Regions from separate parts of the Mesorhizobium sp. U510 genome, predicted to be linked through region 2. Evidence: riboswitches for the same ligand, from Rfam matches in the RefSeq annotation. Region 2 holds a riboswitch; each other region holds the start of a gene.
The links. Region 2 has a riboswitch for thiamine pyrophosphate ahead of thiB (thiamine ABC transporter substrate binding subunit). Riboswitches for the same ligand answer to the same signal wherever they lie in the genome.
Positions count from the first base shown of each region.

Region 1: another riboswitch for thiamine pyrophosphate. It lies ahead of ACLGL5_RS28545 (YkoF family thiamine/hydroxymethylpyrimidine-binding protein); the one in region 2 lies ahead of thiB (thiamine ABC transporter substrate binding subunit).
Region 3: another riboswitch for thiamine pyrophosphate. It lies ahead of thiC (phosphomethylpyrimidine synthase ThiC); the one in region 2 lies ahead of thiB (thiamine ABC transporter substrate binding subunit).

Region 1 covers NZ_CP180532.1:5,527,003-5,532,515, forward strand. Annotated here, with positions in the region: gene ACLGL5_RS28525 (tetratricopeptide repeat protein) at 1-321, shown strand, start outside; gene ACLGL5_RS28530 (ABC transporter substrate-binding protein) at 445-1,461, opposite strand; gene ACLGL5_RS28535 (ABC transporter ATP-binding protein) at 1,454-2,221, opposite strand; gene ACLGL5_RS28540 (ABC transporter permease) at 2,218-2,967, opposite strand; gene ACLGL5_RS28545 (YkoF family thiamine/hydroxymethylpyrimidine-binding protein) at 3,077-3,685, opposite strand; TPP riboswitch at 3,676-3,789, opposite strand; gene ACLGL5_RS28550 (hypothetical protein) at 3,977-4,285, shown strand; gene msrA (peptide-methionine (S)-S-oxide reductase MsrA) at 4,366-4,884, opposite strand; gene ACLGL5_RS28560 (glycosyltransferase family 39 protein) at 5,058-5,513, opposite strand, start outside.
Region 2 covers NZ_CP180532.1:354,668-360,180, reverse strand. Annotated here, with positions in the region: gene ACLGL5_RS03620 (ABC-F family ATP-binding cassette domain-containing protein) at 1-1,754, opposite strand, end outside; gene ACLGL5_RS03615 (thiamine diphosphokinase) at 1,756-2,400, opposite strand; TPP riboswitch at 2,489-2,603, shown strand; gene thiB (thiamine ABC transporter substrate binding subunit) at 2,647-3,645, shown strand; gene thiP (thiamine/thiamine pyrophosphate ABC transporter permease) at 3,621-5,279, shown strand; gene thiQ (thiamine ABC transporter ATP-binding protein) at 5,272-5,513, shown strand, end outside.
Region 3 covers NZ_CP180532.1:1,938,160-1,943,672, reverse strand. Annotated here, with positions in the region: gene ACLGL5_RS11295 (hypothetical protein) at 5-277, shown strand; gene queC (7-cyano-7-deazaguanine synthase QueC) at 804-1,502, shown strand; gene queD (6-carboxytetrahydropterin synthase QueD) at 1,502-1,858, shown strand; gene queE (7-carboxy-7-deazaguanine synthase QueE) at 1,855-2,592, shown strand; TPP riboswitch at 2,871-2,982, shown strand; gene thiC (phosphomethylpyrimidine synthase ThiC) at 3,090-4,940, shown strand; gene thiO (glycine oxidase ThiO) at 4,937-5,513, shown strand, end outside.

The DNA of each region.
Region 1 (5,513 bases), 1.8 Mb from region 2:
CTCAACACCTCGGACGCAAGGGTCTATGCCAATCGGGGACTCATATGGATGGGCAGGCATGAGGACGTCGCTGCGTTGCGCGATTTCGAAAAGGCACTCAGCCTCGATCACGGAAACCCCTTTGCTTATTTGGGCCGAGGCGTGATCCGGACCAGCAGGGCGGACTATGACGGCGCCATCGCCGATTTGAGCCACGCGATAAAGCTTCAACCGGATTTCGCCACCGCCTACAACGCGCAAAGCCAGGCGTGGGAAGCCAAGGGCAACCACAAGCGCGCCGAGGCCGACCGCAAGAAGGCGCTGAGCCTTGGCGCGAAGTAAGGTTCGAGAACGCTGCCAGATGACGCGTTGAAAAGCTTTGAACGATGGGAAGCTTTCACGCCAACCGAGCGCCTTTGGCTAGCCAGCCATTCCCTCGAGGCGCGAAAGGCAGACCGACGCACCTTACCCCAGAGCTGAATTGCTGAAATACCCTGCAAAATCAGGGCGCTGCGTCAGAACCTTACCATCCGCGTCGCGCAAAATGCCCGCTTTGAAGAGATAGTCGCCGATGGCGTCCATCTTGGCCGGATCCATCGTACCGATGGCGCCGTTCTCCGCGCGCAGATAGTGTCCGTCGATCAACGCCTTGAGCGATGCTTCGATCAATGCCGGATTGGTCAAGGCGTCCTTGTTGCCGGCGATCAGCAGCGCGGCGGCTTCGGCCGGATGATCGACGGTGAACTGATAGCCGCGCCGCGTTGCCTGGATAAAGGCCGACGCTAATGCCGGGTTTGCCTTGAGATAGGCTTCGCTCGACGAGATCAGCGTCGTGTGCTCGTCCGGCACGCCGTAGTCGGCATAGACGAAGCTCCGCTGCTTGACGCCCTTGAGTTCGGCCTCGACGCCCTCCCAGGTCGAGACCTCGAGCGTGAAGTCGACCGAGCCATTGGCCAGCGCTTCATAGGCGGAAGTGCCGAGCGTCACCGTTTCGAAATTGCCCTTGCCGCCGTCGTGGCGGATGATGGTCGAGATCAGTGCGTTTTCCCAGGCGCTGCCGAAACCGCCATAGGTCAGGCCGTCAAGATCCCTGGGAGTTTTGATCTCGCTGCGCGCCGCATTGAAGACCACGCGGCCGGTTTCGGACTGCACCACGGCGTAGACGGCCTTCAAGTCGGCCCCGCCGGTCTTCTGGCTGAACAGGCTGATGGTGCCGTTGATGCCGAAGTCGGCAACGCGGTTGGCGACCAGCGTGCCGGCGCCGGTGTCACTATAGGGTAAAATGTCGACCTCGAGGCCGGCCTCGCGGTAAAATCCCTTGTCGCGGGCGACGAACAGCCCGATGTGGTTGGTGTTGACAGTCCAGTCCAGCGCGACGGTGACTTTTTGCGTCGCGGCGAAGACGCGGCTCGCTCCAGCGATCAGCGGAAGACCGCTGGCAAGGGTGAGCAGCAGGGCCTGCCGGCGTGTCATATCAGTCATGGTCATGTCCTTTGGATGGTTGAGGGTTGAGCAAGATGTCGAGGATCTCGGCCTCGAGTGCGCCGGCCTGCTGCGCGGCGGCGCCAGTCGGATCTCGCGGACGCGGCAAGGGCACCGTGATCTCACGCAACACACGGGCCGGACGCGCCGACAGCACATAGATGCGGTCGGACAGGAACACCGCCTCGCGCACATCGTGGGTGATCAGCAGCGCCGTCCACCGATGGTGACGCCACATCTGCTCGAGCCAGCGCTGCATGGCCGCACGGGTCAATGCGTCGAGCGCGCCGAACGGTTCGTCGAGCAAAAGCATGTCGCGCTCCTGCACCACCGTGCGCAAAAGCGCCGCGCGCTGGCGCATGCCGCCGGAAAGCCGTGCCGGAAAATGCCGCTCGAAGCCGGCAAGGCCGAACTCTGCAAGCAGCGGCGCGACCCGCGCCCGCGCTGCCTGGCGTCTGACGCCTTGCACTTCGAGCCCGAGTGTCGTGTTGTCGAGGATGCGCCGCCACGGCATCAGGGCGTCGCGCTGCGGCATGAATGCGAAATGCCGGCCATGGTCGTCGAGCGGCATGCCGTCGAACAACATCTCGCCTTCGCCATGCTCGGCACCCGTCAGAAGCTGGAACAGCGTCGACTTGCCGGCGCCCGAAGGCCCAAGGATCGAGACGAATTCGCCGGCACCGACGCTGAGCGAAATGTCGGCGAGCACGTCGAGCCCGCCAAACGCCTTGCGCACATGCCGCAATTCGAGCCGGCTCATCGCCCCGGCCCCTTCCCTGCCGGCTGACGGCCGATCCGTTCCCAGGGCATGGCGAGGCGCTGCAAGAGCGCCGTCAGCCCGAACAGGATCAGCGTGAGCGCGGCACTCACGCCGACCGCGGCCAGCACCAGATCGGGGCGGAAATTGTTCTTGGCGTTGAGCATGTAGATGCCCAGTCCCTTGGCCGCACCGGCATATTCGGCGAAGATGGCGCCGACCACGGCATAGGTGATGGAGATCCGCAGGCCGGCGAAGAAATAGGGCAGTGCCGAAGGCAGCCGCGCCAGAACGAAGACACGCCAGCGCCCTGCCCCCATGGCGCGCAGCATCTGGCCGATCTCCACCTCGGTCGCCTCGTAGCCCTGCACCAGAGCCACCAGCATCGGGAAAAAGGTGACCAGCGCCACCAGCATGATCTTTGGCGTCAAACCGAAGCCGAACCACAGCACCACCAGCGGCGCGATGGCCACCAGCGGCAAGGTCTGGCTGACGATGAAGACAGGAAACAGCGCGCGCCGCAGCGGCTGGAAGAAGTCGACCAGCATCGACAGCGCGAAAGCGGCGCCGAGCGAGCAGGCAAAGCCGATCAGCGTGGCGCGGATGGTGGGAACGGCGTTGTCGATCAGCGCCTCGCGATTGAGCATCGCCTGTTCGAAGACGCGCGACGGCGCCGGCAGGATCGTCGGCTTGATGCCGGAATAATTTGCGTAGAGTTCCCAGGCCACGAGCAGCAACCCGACCGACATCACGGCCGGTGCCGCCCTGGCGAAGAGACCCGCGAGCTGCCGCGGGCGGCTTGACGACAATGAGACCACGAGAGGACAACCTTGACCGCGCGACGAAAGCGCGTTCTGTTCAGACAGCGGTAGGGCTGTTGGCGGAAACCGTGACGTCAAGGGTTACGTGGCCCGCGCCCGGTCCGAAGCGGCAGAAGGCTTCGTTCAGCGCCGAAAAGATCGCGCCGGTATCGCCGCGCAGTTTGGTGCAAAAATTCTTGGAGCGATCGTAGACGCCGGACTGTTTCAGGAAATCGATGCAGCCATAGATCTCATCCATGTGGTCGCCGGTGCCCATCACATAGAGCGAGAACTGCGCCGCCGCCGGCTGGCCGGTGGCAGCAGCACTGCGCACGGCGGCGATGGCGGCTTCCTTGCGCGGCCCGAGCGGCCCGACAGGCCCGCCAGACGCGTCGGAGCGGCAGATCGGATCGTCCGGCTCGCCAGGACAGCCGCGCGAAATGGCGGCCGACAGCACGCAATGCTTGCCGCTCTGCGCCGCCGCCACGAACAGGTCGCGCAGCGCCGGGAACAACACTTCGGGCGGCCCGACCAGCAAGGTCGAGATGTCGTCGGTTTCGATCCGGAGCCTGTCCCGGTAGGGATCGAGCGCGCCGAGCGCACCCAGGATGACGCCGACGAAATCGTCGGCCATGGGATATAGGGAAATCTGTGCGCCTGAAAACATAGCCCGCCTCGCTCCGCTGGTATTACCCAGATCAGCTTCTAGGGTCTGTGGGCTTGCCGCCCCCGTCTCAGCCCCGACCGTACGGAGCACCCCTGTGGATGGACGCGTTAAAGCACCATTCGAACGGAAGGGGAAGCCGTTTTTTCAGCGCACCGGGCCAAAAGCGTTGCACCAACTCTGGCCGTTGCGTGGACGCTGGCGACGCCGCGCAATCGGAATTTTATGGGGAACCTTCGCCAAGCCGAGAGGTTGTCCCACCGGTCGCAACGCGGCGAGTTCGGAGGCAAAACCATGTTCATGAAAATCCTCGCAGCTTCGGCGTTCACCGTTGCGCTTGCCACTTCCGCGATGGCGCAAAGCAACACCGCAAACGGCATGGATGGGTCAGGCGGCAGCGGCCACTCAGTGACTGTAGACCCGAGCACGCCGGCTTCGCCCAATACGGTCGATCCGGCAATTACCAACAGCACCACCATCGCGCCGGGCGACATGAACTCCAATGCGGATCGGAATTGCCCGACCAACCCGCAAGGTGCGCAGTCCGATGCCAACGGCAATTTGACGGCGCCCACCGTGAACGACAACAACTGTGGCAAGTAAGTGATTGTCCAAAAACAAAAAAGCCGCCGGACATCCGGCGGCTTTTCGATATCACTTCCAACGATGCTTTGTGCCAACCGTTAGGATGCGGCCTTTTCGCGAACCGGCAGTTTCCAGCCCGGCCTGACGAAGTGGCAGGTGTAGCCGTTTGGATATTTCTCCAGATAATCCTGGTGCTCGGGCTCGGCTTCCCAGAAGGCGCCGGCCGGCGCGACTTCCGTGACGACCTTGCCAGGCCACAGGCCGGAAGCATCGACTTCGGCGATGGTGTCTTCGGCGACGCGTTTCTGCTCGTCGCTCGTATAGTAGATCGCCGAACGGTAGCTCATCCCGACATCGTTGCCCTGGCGGTTGCGCGTCGTCGGATCGTGGATCTGGAAAAAGCGCTCCAGCAGCGTGCGATAGCTGATCACGGCCGGATCGAAATTGATCTCGATGGCTTCGGCATGGGTGCCGTGGTTGCGATAGGTGGCGTTGGCTACATCACCGCCGCTATAGCCGACACGCGTGGAGATGACGCCGGGATAGCGCCGTATCAGATCCTGCATGCCCCAGAAACAGCCACCGGCAAGCACTGCGCGTTCGGTCGAAGTCGCCATGTCACGTCTCCTCAAAAGGCAATTCCAGCTCATGTAGCGGTTTCCCGCCCGGAATTGCGCGGACAAAATTGGATTTACCAATAAATGGGCATTGTCGTCCGCTTCGTCCAGTCGCGTGGAAACAACGCGGCCATGAGCGAACGATATCACGACGCGGTCGGGATCGAACCGTTTCAGTTGCCCGGATGCAGGGTCCGGCTGTCGACGGCAAGCGGCGGATACAGCGTGCCGGGCGGAATGGCGGCAAAGCTGATTGCCACCGGCGGCGCCGTGCGCGACCAATTGAAAAGAACCGTCTTGACCGGGAGGTTGCCCAGCCATGTCTGCAACTGCGGCGGAACGTCATGCCCTGGCCAAACCATCAGCATGCCGTGGTCGTGCAAGCGCTGCCTGGTGATCCAGGGCGCGAACCGCGTATCGAGATCGGTGAAGATCGACGGCTTGTCATAGGCATTGAGGCCCGCCAGCATAGCCACCTGGGTATCGCCGCCGACAATGTCGAGCCGGCCGGGCGCCGCCGCGTGCCAGACCGCCTCGGCCTCGTCCGCGATCGGCTGTGCCGGCCAGCAGACGGCGTCCAGGCGCCCCCGCACATTGCAGCCCGTCCAGCGCAGCGCCGCATAGGCACC
Region 2 (5,513 bases):
GCGCGTTCCTTGTCGAGGGCGGCGATGGTTTTCTGGAAGGAGGCCGGATCGCGCTCGTAATAGGCCGGGTCGGCGATGTTGTTCTCCAGGCGCGAGATCGACGCGGTCACCGCCTCGATCTTCTTGGGGAGCGATTCCAGGGCGAATTTCTGCTTGAACGACAGTTTCTTCGCCGGCCCTTTTGGCGCCGCCGGCTCGCTCTTGCCTTGCGCCTGTGCATCAGGGGCTTCGGCCCTGGCGCGCGCCTTGCGGTCGTCGAGCCTTGTGCCGCCGCGTTGCGCCAGCATGTCGGAATAACCGCCGGCATATTCGACCCAACGGCCGCCGCCATCCGGCGCGATGATGCTGGTGACGGTGCGGTCAAGGAAATCGCGGTCGTGGCTGACCAGGATGACGGTGCCGGCAAAGCCGGCGACCAGTTCCTGCAGCAGTTCCAGCGTCTCCATGTCGAGATCGTTGGTCGGCTCATCGAGCACCAGCAGGTTTGCCGGTCGTGCCAGCACGCGCGCCAGGATCAGCCGCGCCCGCTCGCCGCCGGACAGTTCGCGCACCGGCGTGCGCGCCTGCTCCGGCTTGAACAGGAAATCCTTCATGTAGGAGACGACATGGCGCTGCTCGCCATTGATGACGAGGTTTTCGCCGCGTCCGTCGGTGAGGTATTGCGCCAGCGTCTCCTGCGGGTCGACTGCCTCGCGCTTCTGGTCGAGCGTGGCGATTTCCAGATTGGTGCCGAGCCGCACCGAGCCAGCATCCGGCGCCAATTCGCCGGTCAGCATCTTCAAAAGCGTCGTCTTGCCGGCGCCGTTCGGTCCGACGAGGCCGACGCGATCGCCGCGCTGGATGCGGGTCGAGAAGCCCTTGACCACGGCGAGGTCGCCAAAGCTCTTCTCGATGTTCTTCGCTTCGATCACCAGCTTGCCGGATTCGGCGGCGTCGCTCGCCACCATGGTCGCGTTGCCTTCGGCGCCCCTATGGCCGCGGAAACGCTGGCGCATGGTCTGCAACTCGCCGAGGCGGCGCATGTTGCGCTTGCGCCGCGCCGTCACGCCATAACGCAGCCAGTGTTCTTCACGCACGATCTGGCGGCCAAGCTTGTGCTGCTCGCGCTCTTCCTCTTCCAACACCTGGTCGCGCCATTCCTCGAAATGGCCAAAACCCTTGTCCAGCCTGCGGGTCTGGCCACGATCGAGCCAGACGGTGGCGCGCGACACGCGCTCCAGAAAGCGGCGGTCGTGCGAGATGACGATGAGTGCCGAGGAGGTGCGCACGAGCTCCTCTTCCAGCCATTCGATGACCGACAGGTCAAGATGATTGGTCGGCTCATCAAGCAGCAGGATGTCGGGTTCCGGCGCCATGACACGGGCCAGGGCTGCGCGCCTGGCCTCGCCACCTGAGAGATCACCCGGCCGTTCCTCGCCGGTGAGGCCAAGATGCTCCATCAGATAGGAGGCGCGGTAGGGATCGTCGGCTGGCCCGAGGCCTGCCTCGACATAGGCACGCACGGTGGCGAAACCTTCCATGTCGGGCATCTGCGGCAGATAGCGGACGGTTGCCGAGGGCTGGCGAAACACCTCACCGTCCTGCGGCTCGATCAGGCCGGCCGCGATCTTGAGCAGCGTCGACTTGCCGGACCCGTTGCGGCCGACCAGCGCGATCTTGTCACCGGCCGAAGCCGTCAAGGCAGCACCGTCGAGCAACGGTGTGCCGCCGAAGGTCAGTCTTATCCCGTCGAGATTGAGAAGAGGCGGGGCCATGTCAGCTTTCAGGTAGTGGATACGGATGCGCGAGCAGCAGCGCGCGGCCGTGGCCGAGCGCGATGTCGAGGCGGCCCCGGACCTCGTTGGAAATGGTCAGCGACGAGCCGAACGCCACTACGACCTGGTTCAACGGCCATTTGGCGCCGGTGACGGTCAGGCCGGCAAGTTCGGAAAAGCCGAGGATCGAAAACAGCGTGCCGTCGGCATAGTCGAAGCCGGCCGTTCCCGACAGCAACGGGACACCTTCCTGGGCGCCGCTGGTCAACAGCACCTCGGTTCCGGCTTCGGCCAGGCGCAGGGCGAGCGCCAGATGCAGGAAAGCGTGGTCGGCGCGCTTGCCGCCGAACGCGCCCGCCAGCACCAGGCTAGTCGCGCCACGCTCGAGGGCTGCGGCAATCGCCAATTCGCCGTCGGTCTTGTCCTTCTCCGCCGGGAAGGTTCGGCGGGGCACTGCGGCGAGGTCGGCGGGGAGATCGGCCGGCACCGAATCGAAATCACCCACCCATAGTTCCGGCACAAGGCCGAGCAGCCGGGCATGGCCGATGCCGGCGTCGGCGGCAATGATGCGCGAGCCGTCGACCTGGCGGTCGAGCCGGGGCGTGCGGATGAGATCGCCGCCAAGCAGGATGGTGAATGTGCTCATATCCGGTGGCCTGTACCAGCCCGGCAGCGGAAACGGAAGGCCGGCAAACTGCCACTTGCGCGGTTCCCCGGCCCGGCCTATGTGTCGAAACGCTCTAACGGGGTGCCGGACGCGATCTTCGCGGACCGGCTGAGAGGCAGTCTCGCCAACCCGCTGAACCTGATCCGGTTTGTACCGGCGGAGGGATTAGACGTTTCGGACAGTCCGGCGCCTCAATTCCTTGCAATTCGAACGAAGGAGGCGCCGATGCGCACGCTTTTATACGCTCTTGTCTCGACCATGGTCGTGGCGCTGTCCGGGCCGGCCTTGGCCAAGGACAAGCTCACCGTCTACACCTATGAAAGCTTCACCGCCGACTGGGGGCCAGGCCCGGTGGTGAAGAAGGAATTCGAGGCCGAATGCGGCTGCGACGTCGAGTTCGTCTCGGTCGCCGATGGCGTGGCCCTGCTCAACCGCGTCAAGCTAGAAGGCGCGTCAACCAAGGCCGACATCGTACTTGGCCTCGACACCAATCTCACCGCCGATGCCAAGGCCAGCGGGTTGTTTGCCCCGCATGGCGCGGTCTCCGATGTCAACGTGCCGGGTGGCTGGAGCGACGATACTTTTGTTCCCTTCGACTACGGCTATTTCGCCGTCGTCTACGACACCGAAAAACTGAAGACGCCGCCGAAGAGCCTGAAGGAACTGGTCGAAGGCAGTGCCGACGACAAGATCGTCATCCAGGATCCGCGCACCTCGACGCCGGGCCTCGGCCTGCTGTTGTGGGTGAAGTCGGTCTATGGCGACAAGGCGCCGGAAGCCTGGGCCAAGCTCAAGACGAAGGTGCTGACCGTGACGCCGGGCTGGAGCGAGGCCTATGGCCTGTTCACCAAAGGCGAGGCGCCGATGGTGTTGTCCTACACGACCTCGCCGGCCTATCACATGGTCGCCGAGAACACGCAGCGCTACCAGGCCGCTTCTTTCGAGGAGGGCGAATATCTGCAGATCGAGGTCGCGGGAATCACCACGAACGGAGCCAAGAACCCGCTGGCGGCAAAATTCATCGCCTTCATGACCGGGCCGAAATTCCAGGACGCGATCCCGGAGACCAACTGGATGTTCCCGGCCGGAAAGACCGACAAGCCGCTCAACCCGGCCTTCGACAAGCTGGTCAAGCCGACCAAGACCCTGCTGTTCAGCCCCGAAGAGGTTGCCGCCAACCGCAAGGCCTGGGTGGATGAATGGCTGGCGGTGATGAGCAAATAGGCAGAGTGGTGACGCCGGCGCAAACCACGGATTCACGCGTCAGCGCCGGCATCATCGCGCTCGCCGCGATCACGCTGCTGATCGGCGGCGCATTCGCGGGCCTGCTCGTCGAAGGCGCCCATGATTTTTCGGGAGCCTGGGCGGCCTTCGATCCCTACCTGCTGCGCGTCGTGCGCTTCACGCTTTGGCAGGCAGTCCTCTCGACCCTGCTTTCGGTGATCCCGGCGCTGTTCGTGGCGCGCGCCCTGTCGCGGCATCCGCGTTTCTTCGGCCGCGCCTTCATCCTGCAACTCTTCGCCGTGCCGTTGGCGCTGCCGGCGATCGTCGCGGCGCTTGGCATACTGGCGCTGTACGGCCGTGCCGGCTATTTCGCCGGCCTGTTCAGCGCCGCCGGCAGCCAGGGTTGGCCAGGCATCTATGGCTTGTCCGGCATTCTCGTCGCCCACGTCTTCTTCAACCTGCCGTTGGCGACCCGCCTGTTCCTCGAGGCGCTGCAGACGATTCCCGCCGACCAGTGGCGGCTGGCAAGCCAGCTCGGCATGGCGGCGGGGCCGGCCTTCCGGCTGATCGAATGGCCGACGCTGCGCGCCGCTCTGCCGGGTGTCGCCGGGCTGGTCTTCATGCTCTGCATCACCTCCTTCACCATCGTTTTGACGCTTGGCGGCGGACCGGCGGCAACGACGCTGGAGGTCGGCATCTACCAGGCGCTGCGCTTCGATTTCGATCCGGCGCGGGCGGTCGCCCTGACATTGCTGCAGATTGCCTTGACCTTCATCGTGGTGCTGGCGCTGACGCGGCTTGGCGCCAATGTCGTCGGCGACACCAACCTGCCGGTGGCGCCGCGCCGTTATCTCTCCGTCGACACGACCGAGGCGTCACTCAACGCCGTGCTCATCGTGCTGGCGCTGCTGTTCGTTATCGGACCGATGGCCGCGACCGTCTCGGCAGGCTTGGGCGCCGATCTCGGCCGGCTCGCCGGCGAGGCCGCTGTCCGGCAGGCGACGCTGACCAGTGCGGTGCTCGCTTTCCTGTCGGCGCTGCTTTCAGTGATGCTGTCGTTGGCGCTGACCATGGCGCGACGGGCACTCGCGTTGAGGCGCCGCGCCGGTCGAAGGACACTGCTCGAACACGCCACGGATACCGGCGCCGGTTTTGTGCTGGTCGTGCCGCCGATCGTCATCGGAGTCGGCTGGTTCCTCCTGCTGCGCCATGCCGGCGACGTCTTTGCCATCGCCCCGGTCATGGTCGTCACCGTCAATTCTGTCATGGCGATGCCTTTCGCGCTGCGCGCCGTCCGTCCCGCCTATGACGCGGCGAGCGAGCGCCACGAACGGCTCTGCGCGCAGCTCGGCATTTCCGGCTGGGCCAGGCTGCGGCTGGTCGACTGGCCGTCATTGCGGCGGCCGCTCGCCACCGCCTTCGCCTTCGCCATGGCGCTGTCGCTCGGCGATCTCGGCGTTATCGCGCTGTTCGGCAGTGATTCCGTGCAGACCTTGCCTTACCTTCTCCTGGCGCGCATGGGCAGCTACCGCACGCAGGACGCCGCCGGCCTGGCGCTGTTGCTTGGCCTCGTTTGCCTCGCCTTGGTGCTGGCGGCGGACTGGCTGGGAAGAGACAAGGTCCGCAATGTCTGACGGAGCGATGAGAGGGAAGGGTGTTCCGGTGCGGCTGGACAAGGTCTCGTTCAGCTATGGCGAGGCGCCGCTCACCTTCGATGTCGCGTTCGCGGCGGCGGAAATCACCGCCATCATGGGGCCGAGCGGTTCGGGCAAGTCGACGCTGCTCAATCTGGTCGCCGGCTTCGAGACGCCGCAGTCGGGCCGCGTGCTGATCGGCGGGGCCGATGTCGGCGCAGCGCCGCCAGCCGC
Region 3 (5,513 bases), 1.6 Mb from region 2:
GGGAGTGGTGTTTCCCGTCTCGGCCGCGATCCTGGACCAGATCGACGAGTACAGGCGCGTGCTGGAGAGCAATTCGAAGCGCCTTCTGCCATTGGTCGAATGGGAACCGACGCCGCAATTCAACGTCCGGGTGCTGAATGACACCGGGGATTTCTACCGATACTTCGATGCAACCCCGCACGCCGAATTTCTTTATGCCTGCGCTCGGCGGACGATCGAACGGTACCTTCCTGGCGAAACAGCTTTTCTGCAGCGCTACGATCAATTCCGGCAATAGGTGAATGCCTTTATCGACATGCCCGAGCGGCTGATCGATCTGCTCTTCCGTTTCCTTAACCAGAATGGTGGCCCCTATCGAGCCGCGCCCTCGGAAAGGAATTCCCAGCTCTGACCAATGACGAGGCGCGGCGGCTCGAGACGATCTATGCGCAGACCAGAAAACGGCAAAGCACGAGGCAGAAGCCTTTCACTGGACTGCCGGTCGACCCTTGCGTTGTCGCCGAAACTCGGGACGTCATGTTCTGGGGCAAACCGGACAAGCCGAAGGTGTGTCGGGAATGCTGCTGGGCCACGGCAGTGATTTCTGCATCGTCTATACGCCTATATACGCAGTGCCGGCGTCAGCACCCCAGCGGTCGAAGATACGCGACAAGTCGCGTGCAAAGTCATCCTGGGGACGCTGACAACAAGGTACGTGGGCTCAATCGCGTGCACCCCATTCACAAAACCGGCTCCGTGGAGTAGTGGGAACGCAGAGAAATCTCCGGTCGCAGCCTTACCCGGTCAAAACAAGGATTCAAACCATGAATGCCCTCGTCATCTGCTCCGGCGGATTGGACTCTGTTTCGCTCGCTCACAAGGTGGCGACCGAGCAGAAACTCATTGGCCTGCTTTCGTTCGATTACGGCCAGAGGCACAAAAAGGAACTCGGCTTTGCCGCTATGTGCGCCAAGCGGCTGGGTGTTCCGCACCAGATCGTCGATATCCGCGATGTCGGCCGGAACCTGAGCGGCTCGGCGCTGACTGATAATGTGGACGTGCCCGACGGGCACTATGCCGAAGATTCCATGAGAATCACGGTGGTGCCGAACAGGAACGCCATCATGCTGGCTATCGCCTTCGGGGTTGCCGCCGCGCAGAAGGCCGATGCGGTGGCCACTGCCGTCCACGGCGGAGATCATTTCATCTATCCCGATTGCCGGCCCGCTTTTATTGACGCCTTTCAGACGATGCAGAACCATGCGCTCGCAGGCTACGCCGATATCCGCCTTTACGCTCCCTATGTGAATATGTCGAAGGCCGACATCGTCAGTGAGGGGGCAAGGTACGCCACACCGTTCGAGGCGACGTGGTCCTGCTACAAGGGCGGTGCACGTCATTGCGGTCGCTGCGGGACATGTGTCGAACGGCGCGAAGCATTCGATCTGGCCGGCATTGCCGACCCGACAGATTATGAGGACGCGGACTTCTGGCTCCACGCTATCCAGACAAGGAGCGCGTGATGTTTCGCATTACCAAAGAGTTCCACTTCTCGGCCTCGCATCAGCTCACCTCCTTGCCACCAGATCATCAGTGCGCGCGTCTACACGGCCACAACTACATCGTCGTAGTGGAGCTGTCAGGTGGCGAACTGGACGAGCATGGCTTTGTGCGCGACTACCAGGACCTGGCTTCGCTCAAGCACTACATCGATGCGACGTTCGACCATCGGCATCTTAACGACGTGCTGGGGCATGACCGTGCCACAGCGGAATGTCTGGCCAGGCACTTCTACGACTGGTGCAAGGTGCGGCTACCACAAACCTCCGCCGTGCGCGTGAGCGAGACGCCGAAAACCTGGGCGGAATACCGGCCATGACGTGCGCGTCGCATCCCGGAATCCGCGTGAGCGAGATTTTTGGGCCGACCATTCAGGGCGAAGGCATGCTGATCGGCTTGCCGACGGTGTTCGTAAGAACGGGCGGGTGCGATTATCGCTGTTCCTGGTGCGACAGCCTGCATGCGGTGGACAGTCGCTTCCGCCATGATTGGGAGATGATGTCAACCGATGCGGTCTGGCAAAAGGTCATTGCGCTTTCCAGTGGTCAGCCCGTGATGGTGTCGCTGTCGGGCGGCAATCCGGCCATCCAACCGCTTGGCGGGCTGATCGACCGCGGGCATAGTGAGGGCTACCGTTTTGCATTGGAAACCCAAGGCTCGGTGCCTAAGGAATGGTTCGCCGATCTCGACGTGCTGGTGCTCAGCCCCAAGCCACCCTCAAGCGAAATGACGACAGATTGGGCCGCGTTCGACACTTGCGTCGAGGCGGCGCAGAATAAGCCGCGGATGGCGCTCAAGCTCGTCGTCTTCGACGATGATGACTATGCCTATGCCAAGGACGCCGCGGCGCGCTACCCGCAATTACCCGTCTATCTGCAGCCCGGCAACCACACGCCGCCGCGTCCCGGTCACGAAGACGATTTCATCGACATGGCCGGTGTGATGAAACGCATGGAATGGCTGGTCGAAAAGGTGACCCGTGACAGGTGGTTCGAGGCGCGTGTACTGCCGCAACTTCATGTTCTGCTTTGGGGAAACAAACGGGGCGTCTAGCCCACGCGGAAGGATTGCCGATGACGAGCAAGACAGACATCTAAAGCAATCTCATCCAATTGGGCGATAGCAACGTCGGTCCAAGAAAGCCCGAAAATGCCGTGCTGGAAAATGTTTCGAATTCGCATGATGGCTCGGCTATCGTGGGCGCTTCGCCGCTCCTATAGGCGTGAGTTGCTCTCGAACGAGCGCGAGCTTTCTGCCCGGTTTATTTGGCCGCCGATCAACGCTGCGGACCGAATGCGCTTGACAAGATAGCGCCGGCCCGTTCAATTCCAAGCATTCACCAGGGGAGTCCCGGCAAGGGGCTGAGATACTGCTAGAGCGCGCAGTGACCCGTTGAACCTGATCCAGTTCATACTGGCGTAGGGACGGTGCAAGCGCTTTGCGGGAGTTCACGCCCGAAGTCCTGTTTCCAAGCAGGGCGACCAAAGCGTCTTTTCATCCTTCCGGCACAGAACTGGGTCTCCAATGCATGAGCAAAGGAAGCCCTCTAGATGAATGCCCTCAACCCAGCCGTCTCGACGGGACCGCTGCCCGCCTCGCGGAAAATCCACAAATCCGGCGTCCTCCACCCGCAGATCAGGGTGCCGATGCGCGAAATCTCCGTCCATCCAACGGCCGGCGAGCCGCCCGTCATCGTCTACGATCCGTCCGGCCCCTATACCGACCCGACAGTCGAAACCAGCATTGAGAACGGCCTTGCACGGCTTCGCCATGAATGGATTATCGCGCGCGGCGATGTCGAAGCTTATGATGGCCGCCATGTCCAGCCGGAAGACAACGGATTCGCGGTGGGCGAGCGCCTGACGCCGGAATTTCCCATTCGCAACCGGCCGCTCAGGGCCAAGGCCGGCAAGGCGGTGACACAGCTTGCCTATGCGCGCGCCGGCATCATCACGCCCGAAATGGAGTTCGTCGCCATCCGCGAGAACCTTGGCCGCGAGAACCTCGGCCGCGAGATCTTGCGCGGCAAGCTTCAACGCGACGGCGAAGCCTTCGGCGCGGCGATCCCCGACTTCGTCACGCCGGAATTCGTGCGCGACGAGGTGGCTCGCGGACGCGCAATCATTCCCGCCAACATCAATCATCCCGAAAGCGAACCGATGATCATCGGCCGCAATTTCCTGGTGAAGATCAACGCCAATATCGGCAACTCGGCGGTCACCTCTTCGATGGCCGAGGAAGTGGAAAAGATGGTCTGGGCGATTCGCTGGGGCGCCGACACGGTGATGGACCTGTCGACTGGCCGCAACATCCACAACATCCGCGACTGGATCGTGCGCAACGCGCCGGTGCCGATCGGCACGGTGCCTCTCTATCAGGCGCTCGAAAAGGTCAACGGCATTGCCGAGGATCTGACCTGGGAGGTGTATCGAGACACGCTGATCGAGCAGGCCGAACAGGGCGTCGACTATTTCACCATCCACGCCGGCGTGCGGCTGCACTACATCCCGCTGACCGTCGACCGGGTCACGGGCATCGTCTCGCGCGGCGGCTCGATCATGGCCAAATGGTGCCTGCATCATCACCGGGAGAGCTTCCTCTACGAGCATTTCGCCGAAATCTGCGACATCTGCCGCGCCTATGATGTGTCCTTTTCGCTCGGCGACGGCCTTCGTCCGGGCTCGATCGCCGACGCCAATGATGCGGCGCAATTCGCCGAGTTGGAAACGCTCGGCGAACTGACGAGAATCGCCTGGGCAAAGGATTGCCAGGTGATGATCGAGGGGCCCGGCCACGTACCGATGCACAAGATCAAGGAGAACATGGACAAGCAGCTCGCTGTGTGCGGCGAGGCGCCATTCTATACGCTTGGACCGCTGACGACCGACATCGCGCCGGGCTACGACCACATCACCTCAGGCATCGGCGCCGCCATGATCGGCTGGTTCGGCACCGCCATGCTCTGCTACGTCACGCCCAAGGAGCATCTCGGCCTTCCCGATCGCAACGACGTCAAGATTGGCGTGATCACCTACAAGATCGCCGCCCATGCCGCGGACTTGGCGAAGGGCCATCCGGCAGCGAAAACCAGGGATGATGCCCTTTCGCGCGCGCGCTTCGAGTTCCGCTGGGAAGACCAGTTCAACCTGTCGCTCGACCCCGAAACCGCGCGATCCTTCCACGATCAGACCTTGCCCAAGGAGGCCCACAAGCTGGCGCATTTCTGCTCGATGTGCGGGCCGAAATTCTGCTCCATGCGCATCTCCCACGACATCCGCGCCGAGGCACAGAAGGAGGGCATGGCCGCGATGGCTGCGAAATACCGCGAGGGCGGTGATCTCTACATGCCGGCTGACGAGACCGGCGTACCGCTCATGCCGGAGGCGCCCGAACCGTCATGAGGGTGCTTGTCAAAGGGGCCGGCATCGCCGGCCTCACCGCGGCCTTCGAACTCGCCGCCCGCGGCGCGACGGTCACAGTCGCCGAGATCCGGCATGGCCTTGGCGGCAATGCATCGTGGTTCGCCGGCGGCATGCTGGCGCCATGGTGCGAACGTGAAAGCGCCGAGCAGCCGGTGCTGGATCTCGGACGCGACGCCGCCGACTGGTGGGATGCGGTACTGCCGGGTCAGGTGACACGGGCCGGAACACTGGTCGTGGCCATGCCGCGTGATGCAGGTGAGCTTGACCGGTTCGCCAGTCGCACGTCGGGGCATCGGCGTGTCGAGGAGAACGAAATTGCGATCCTGGAGCCCGGCCTCGCCGGCCGCTTCCGGTGCGGATTGCTGTTTCCCGATGAGGCTCATCTCGACCCGCGCCAGGCGATGGCGGCACTTCAAGGCAGGCTCGCGGCCATGGGTGTCGAATTCCACTTTGGCGCCGACGCCGGGCATGTTTCCGGTTTCGATCGTCAGATCGACTGCACGGGATTGGCAGCAGCCGATGACAGGCTGCGCGGCGTTCGCGGCGAGATGC